One region of the Streptomyces sp. NPDC040410 genome, then DNA from elsewhere that is predicted to be linked to it. Evidence: predicted binding sites of a transcription regulator. Region 1 holds the regulator's gene; the other holds the start of a gene.
The links. The regulator HspR, encoded in region 1, represses chaperone genes until heat shock. The targets are predictions, from matches to a motif close to TTGAGNNNNNNNNNCTCAA.
Positions count from the first base shown of each region.

Region 2: dnaK (molecular chaperone DnaK) is a predicted target of HspR. The motif match lies at 1,543-1,561, and genes of this name have one in related genera.

Region 1 covers NZ_JBVIVK010000002.1:254,957-258,362, reverse strand. Annotated here, with positions in the region: gene grpE (nucleotide exchange factor GrpE) at 1-463, shown strand, start outside; gene dnaJ (molecular chaperone DnaJ) at 497-1,675, shown strand; gene ACZ562_RS05145 (heat shock protein transcriptional repressor HspR) at 1,681-2,133, shown strand; gene ACZ562_RS05140 (L,D-transpeptidase) at 2,278-3,406, opposite strand, start outside.
Region 2 covers NZ_JBVIVK010000001.1:524,387-527,792, forward strand. Annotated here, with positions in the region: gene dnaK (molecular chaperone DnaK) at 1-1,496, opposite strand, end outside; gene ACZ562_RS02345 (OsmC family protein) at 1,649-2,074, opposite strand; gene ACZ562_RS02350 (vWA domain-containing protein) at 2,137-3,406, opposite strand, start outside.

The DNA of each region.
Region 1 (3,406 bases):
GGCGGAGTTCCAGAACTACCGCCGCCGCGTCGAACGCGACCGGATCACGGTCAGGGAGATCGCCATCGCGAACCTCCTGACCGAGCTCCTGCCCGTGCTCGACGACATCGGCCGCGCCCGGGACCACGGCGAACTCGTCGGCGGATTCAAGTCCGTCGCGGAGTCGCTGGAGACCGTCGCGGCGAAGATGGGTCTGCAGCAGTTCGGCAAGGAGGGCGAGCCCTTCGACCCGACGATCCACGAGGCCCTGATGCACAGCTACGCACCGGACGTCACGGAGACGACGTGCGTGGCGATTCTGCAGCCCGGGTATCGGATCGGCGAGCGCACCATCCGCCCCGCGCGGGTGGCCGTGGCCGAACCCCAGCCGGGGGCGCAGACCGTCAAGGCGGACTCCTCGGACTCCGCGGAGACGTCCGCCGCCGCCGACGACAAGGAGAGCGGTGGCCCGGACGAGGGCTGAGCTTGAACCGACGAGGAAGGAGGGACGTCGAGGATGAGCACCAAGGACTTCATCGAGAAGGACTACTACAAGGTCCTCGGCGTCCCCAAGGACGCCACCGAGGCCGAGATCAAGAAGGCGTACCGGAAGCTCGCCCGCGAGAACCATCCGGACGCCAACAAGGGGAACGCCAGGGCCGAGGAGCGCTTCAAGGAGATCTCCGAGGCGAACGACGTCCTCGGTGACCCCAAGAAGCGCAAGGAGTACGACGAGGCACGCGCCCTCTTCGGCAACGGCGGCTTCCGCCCGGGGCCGGGCGCGGGCGGCGGCTCGTTCAACTTCGACCTGGGCGACCTCTTCGGAGGCGGCGCCCAGGGCGGCGGGCAGCCGGGCGGCTTCGGCGGCGGACTCGGTGACGTCTTCGGGGGCCTGTTCAACCGTGGCAGCTCCGGCACCACACGTGTGCAGCCCAGGCGCGGTCAGGACATCGACACCGAGGTCACCCTCAGCTTCACCGAGGCGATCGAGGGAGCGACGGTCCCGCTGCGGATGACCTCGCAGCAGCCCTGCAAGGCCTGTTCGGGCACCGGCGACAGGAACGGCAACCCGCGCGTGTGCCCGACCTGTGTCGGCACGGGCCAGGTGGCCAGGGGCTCCGGCGGCGGCTTCTCACTGACGGACCCGTGCCCGGACTGCAAGGGCCGCGGCCTGATCGCGGAGGACCCCTGCGAGGTCTGCAGCGGCAGCGGCCGCGCCAAGTCGTCCCGGACCATGCAGGTCCGCATCCCGGCAGGGGTGAGCGACGGGCAGCGCATCCGGCTGAGGGGCAAGGGCGCACCCGGCGAGCGGGGCGGCCCGGCCGGCGACCTGTACGTCGTCGTGCACGTGGACGCGCATCCGGTCTTCGGGCGCAAGGGCGACAACCTGACCGTCACCGTCCCGGTGACGTTCGCGGAGGCGGCCCTCGGCGGTGAGGTGAGGGTGCCCACCCTGGGCGGACCGCCGGTCACCCTGAAGCTGCCGCCGGGCACGCCCAACGGCCGCACCATGCGCGCCCGCGGCAAGGGCGCGGTCCGCAAGGACGGCACCCGCGGCGACCTGCTGGTCACCGTGGAGGTGAGTGTTCCGGCGGACCTGTCGGGGAAGGCTCGTGACGCGCTTGAGGCGTATCGCGAGGCGACCGCGGGCGAGGACCCAAGGGCCGAGCTGTTCCAGGCCGCGAAGGGAGCTTGATCGAGATGGACGGCCGTCGACGCAACCCGTATGAACTGACCGAGGAGACCCCGGTCTACGTCATCTCGGTGGCGGCCCAGCTCTCCGGCCTGCACCCGCAGACGCTGCGCCAGTACGACCGCCTGGGCCTGGTCTCCCCCGACCGCACCGCAGGCCGGGGCCGCCGCTACTCGGCCCGCGACATCGAACTGCTCCGCCAGGTGCAGCAGTTGTCGCAGGACGAGGGCATCAACCTGGCCGGCATCAAGCGCATCATCGAACTCGAGAACCAGGTCGCCGCACTCCAGTCCCGCCTGGCAGAACTCCAAGCCGCCCTGGACGGCGCGGCGGCCGCGATGCAGCAGCGCGAGGCCGCGGTCCACGCCTCCTACCGGCGGGACCTGGTCCCGTACCAGGAGGTCCAGCAGACCAGCGCGTTGGTGGTGTGGCGGCCGAAGCGGCAGCAGTCGGCGGACTGAAGAGAACACACGCGAAGGGGACCGGAGATTCAGCTGAACCTCCGGTCCCCTTTCACATTCGGTGCCGACCCGATGACCGCACGCAGGGCGGCCCGGCGCCGTACGGAATCGACTCACCGTGATCAACGGCTCTGTTCGGTCCGGTCAGCGCAGGGCGCTCTTCTCCCGCCATTCGGTCCACGACAGGTTCCATTCGCCGAATCCGTTCTCCGGAGCAACTGCGCCCTTGGTGTCCTCTCCCGTGATCTCGAACGGGTCGCCCGGCCGCACCTGTCCGTAGAACCAGGCCGCGTCCGCGTCGCTCATCCCTATACAGCCCGAACTGCGGTTGGCGTTGCCGAAGTAGGCGGCGTTCCACGGTGCGGCGTGCGCGTACATGCCTGACCAGGTCAGCCGCATCGAGTAGTCGACCATCTTGTCGTAGGCGTCGCCGAGGCCCACGGTCTCCGAATTCATTCTGACGGTGCCCTCCTTGGCCATCAGCACCGTGGTTCCGCGCCAGGAGCGTTTGTCGCCGCCGGGCGTGCCGCCCGAGACGGGGATGCTGCGGACGGTCCTGCCGTCGCGTATCAGCGCGAGCTGATGTCTGTCGAGGTCGACCTTGACGATCTGCTGTGCGCCGATGGTGAAGCTTGTCGTGTAGTCGCGTACGAACCAGCCGCCATCGGTGCCTGAGTCGGTGCCGTTGAGCTCGGCGTCGAGCGTGACCCTGGTTCCGGGTTTCCAGTAGGTCCTGGGCCGCCAGTCCACCCTGTCCTTGCCGGACCAGTCGCGCATCCAGCCCCAGGAGCCCTCGGTGCCGTTCGAGGTCTTGATCTTGAGCTGTTTCTCGACCTCCGCCTTGTTCCTGACGGGGTGATCGAAGACCAGTGAGATCGGCTGGGCGATGCCGACGGTGGTGCCGGCACCCGGTCGCCAGTCGACCTTGTTGACCTTGTCCGCCTGTGCCGTCGAGAAGGAGGTCTTCGTTCTGTCGGCGGTGCCGCCCTCCGTTCGGGTCGTCACCGTGACCGCGTAGGCCGAGCCGGGTGCGGCCCTGCGGTCCGAGATCCACGTCCTGCCGTCGGGAGCGATCTCGCCGGCGAGTCTGCGCCCCGTGCCGTCGGTGACCGTCACCGAGGTGAGACTGCCGCCCGCCGCAGTGACCTTGACGGGCTCGCCCGGTGTGGCGTGCCCTCCCTTGGGGGTGACAGTGACGGTTACGGGGCGGTCGCCGGCGCTCCTCGCCTCCTTGGCGTCCGCCGGAGCGGGAGAAGGGCTCGAAGAGCAGGCG
Region 2 (3,406 bases), on a different contig from region 1:
GCGTACTGCTCGGCCTCCCGCATCATCCGGTCGATGTCGTCCTTGGGCAGCGCCGAGCCGCCGGTGACGGTCATCTTCTGTTCGCGGCCGGTGGCGAGGTCCTTCGCGGAGACGTGCATGATCCCGTTGGCGTCGATGTCGAAGGCGACCTCGATCTGCGGGACGCCGCGCGGAGCGGGCGGCAGCCCGGTGAGGTCGAAGACGCCGAGCTTCTTGTTGTAGGCGGCGATCTCGCGTTCGCCCTGGTAGACCTGGATGCCGACCGAGGGCTGGTTGTCGGTGGCCGTCGTGAAGATCTCCGAGCGCCGGGTCGGGATCGTGGTGTTGCGTTCGATGAGCTTCGTCATGATGCCGCCCTTGGTCTCGATGCCCAGGGACAGCGGGGTGACGTCGAGCAGCAGGACGTCCTTGACGTCGCCGCGGATGACGCCCGCCTGCAGGGTCGCGCCCACGGCCACGACCTCGTCGGGGTTGACGCCCTTGTGCGGGTCCTTGCCGGTGAGTTCCTTGACCAGGTCGGTCACCGCGGGCATCCGGGTCGAGCCGCCGACCATGATCACGTGGTCGATCGCGGCGAGCTTCACACCGGCGTCCTTGACCGCCTGGTGGAAGGGGGTCTTGCAGCGGTCGAGCAGGTCGGCGGTGAGCTCCTGGAACTGGGCGCGCGTCAGCTTCTCGTCGAGGTGCAGCGGGCCCTCCGCGGAGGCGGTGATGTAGGGCAGGTTGATCGTGGTCTCGGACGAGCTGGACAGCTCGATCTTGGCCTTCTCGGCCCCCTCGCGCAGCCGCTGCACCGCCATCTTGTCGCCCGCGAGGTCGATGCCGTACTGCCCCTTGAACTTCTTGACGAGGTACTCGACGACCCGCTGGTCCCAGTCGTCGCCGCCGAGGTGGGTGTCGCCGTTGGTGGCCTTGACCTCGATGACGCCGTCGCCGATCTCCAGAAGGGAGACGTCGAAGGTGCCGCCGCCGAGGTCGAAGACTAGGACGGTCTGCTCCTCGCCCCGGTCGAGGCCGTAGGCGAGTGCGGCGGCGGTCGGCTCGTTGATGATCCTCAGGACTTTCAGGCCCGCGATCTCCCCGGCCTCCTTCGTCGCCTGCCGCTGGGCGTCGTCGAAGTACGCCGGTACGGTGATCACCGCGTCGGTGACGTCCTCGCCCAGGTAGGACTCCGCGTCCCGCTTCAGCTTCTGCAGCACGCGGGCGGACAGTTCCTGGGCCCGGTACCGGGTGCCGTCGACGGAGCCCTGCTCCGGGAAGCGCCAGTGTCCGTCGCCCATGTGCCGCTTCACCGAGCGGGCGGTGCGCTCGACGTTGGTGACGGCCTGCCGCTTGGCGACCTCGCCGACGAGCACCTCCCCGTTCTTGGCGAAGGCCACGACCGACGGTGTGGTCCTGGCGCCCTCCGCGTTGGCGACGACGGTGGGGTCGCCGCCCTCCAGGACGGCCACCACCGAGTTCGTGGTCCCGAGATCGATACCGACCGCACGTGCCATCGCTGTCCCCTTCCGCCAGGGCACTTCCCACAATCCAGCACAAAACTTGAGCGCGCTCTTGTCAATGCCGCGTACCCCGGCAGCCCGCGGTTACGACGGCGCCGCGCCCCCGGATCGAGGACGCGGCGCGGAAGGAGAGCCGGGGGCGGGCGTCAGGCGAGTTCGGCCGTCAGCGTGATCGTCGTGCCGGTGATGGCCTGGCTGACCGGGCAGTTCTTCTTGGCGTCCTCGGCGGCCGAGGCGAAGCCGTCGGCGTCCAGGCCGGGCACCTCACCGCGCACGGTGAGGTGGATGCCGGTGATGCCCTCGCCGGGCTGGAAGGTCACGTCGGCCTTGGTCTCCAGGCGGGTGGGCGGGGTGCCGGCGCCGGCCAGGCCGTGCGACAGCGCCATGGAGAAGCAGCTGGAGTGGGCGGCGGCGATCAGCTCCTCGGGGCTGGTCTTGCCGTTCGCCTGCTCGGCGCGCGACGGCCACGACACCGGCTGACTCCCGATGCCGGAGGAGTCGAAGGTGACGACGCCGCTGCCCTCGAGCAGGTTGCCTTCCCAGACGGTGTGTGCGGTACGCGTGGTGGCCACGGTCATTCCTTTCGCAAGCGGTCCCGGTGACGGGTTGCCCGGACCTGCGATCACCCTACGGCTCAACTCACCCGGAAGACCGGTCCACGGGCGGTGAACGGCAGCCGCGCCCCCCGCGGGATCAGGTACGCATGCTCCCGCCGCACCCGCAGCACGTCGCACCAGCCGTCCGTGATCACCAGGACCGGCGCGGCGGGCGGGAAGTCGTCCGCGCGGTGCAGCAGGTCGACGCCCGGCTGCAGCACGGTTCCGCCGCGGCCGTGTACGCGTACCCGGCCGGCGATCTCCGTGACCGGCAGGTAGCCCGCGTCGTGCGGTGCCGCGTCGCAGAACACGACCCGTGCGGCGGGTACGTCCCGGGCCGTGGCGTACGAGGCGATGGCGCCGAGGGCCTTGCCGAGCAGGACCCGGTCCATGGAGCCGGAGGTGTCGAGGACCACGCCGAAGGTGCAGCGGGCGATCTCCTCGGGCGGGTGGTAGCGGCCCGCGCGCGGGATGTCGGGGGTGGCCGCCTGGCGGCGGGAGAGGCGGGCGTACGACCGTACGGGCTCGGGGCGGGGCACGAACTCGTCGAACCAGCGGGCGAGTCGGGCGTCCCAGGGCAGCGGCGGATGGCTGAGCGCGCGGATCTCCTCGACCAGGCCGCCGGGCAGGAAGCCGCGTTCCTGCCGCTGGTGCAGGTCCAGGCCGCGGGCGAGGCCGCGGCGGTAGAACTCGTCGAGGTCGACGTGGTCGCCGGGTGCGGCAAGCGGGCCGCCGAGCACGTCGCCCTTGCCCTTGCCGCGCAGGGTGGCCAGGCGGCGCATGCGCCGCAGGTCGCCGGCGATCCGGTCGTAGACCTCCTCGGCGGACAGTCCGGCCAGCTGCGGGTCGTGCAGCAGTCCTTCGGGCATGGTGCCGACCTGCATCTCGTTCAGCCAGCCGTTGATGACGTAGTCGCAGGCGACGTTGAACAGATACGGGTCGCGGGTGCCGCAGCGGTCGCCGTGGCGCAGGGCGGCGTGCAGCATCTCGTGGGCGAGCACGAACCGCCATTCCTCGTCCTCGAAACGGCGGAGGGGGTTGATGTAGATCTCGCCGGCCTCCGCGTTGACGGCGGCGACGGAGATGTCGTGCGCGCGGGCGAGTTCGGCGTCGGCGACGAGCTTGATGCCGGCCGCGATGCCGCCGAGCAGCGGGTAGGAGGAGACGAACCAGCTCAGGGCCTTCTGCCAGGGCTGCAGCGGCGTCGGCCGCCCGTCGATGGAGTCGCGCCGGCCGCCCGCCATGTCCAGGGCGGTGGACATGGTGCGGGTCAGGGCGTGCGCGAACGCCAGCTGCCAGTCCGGGATC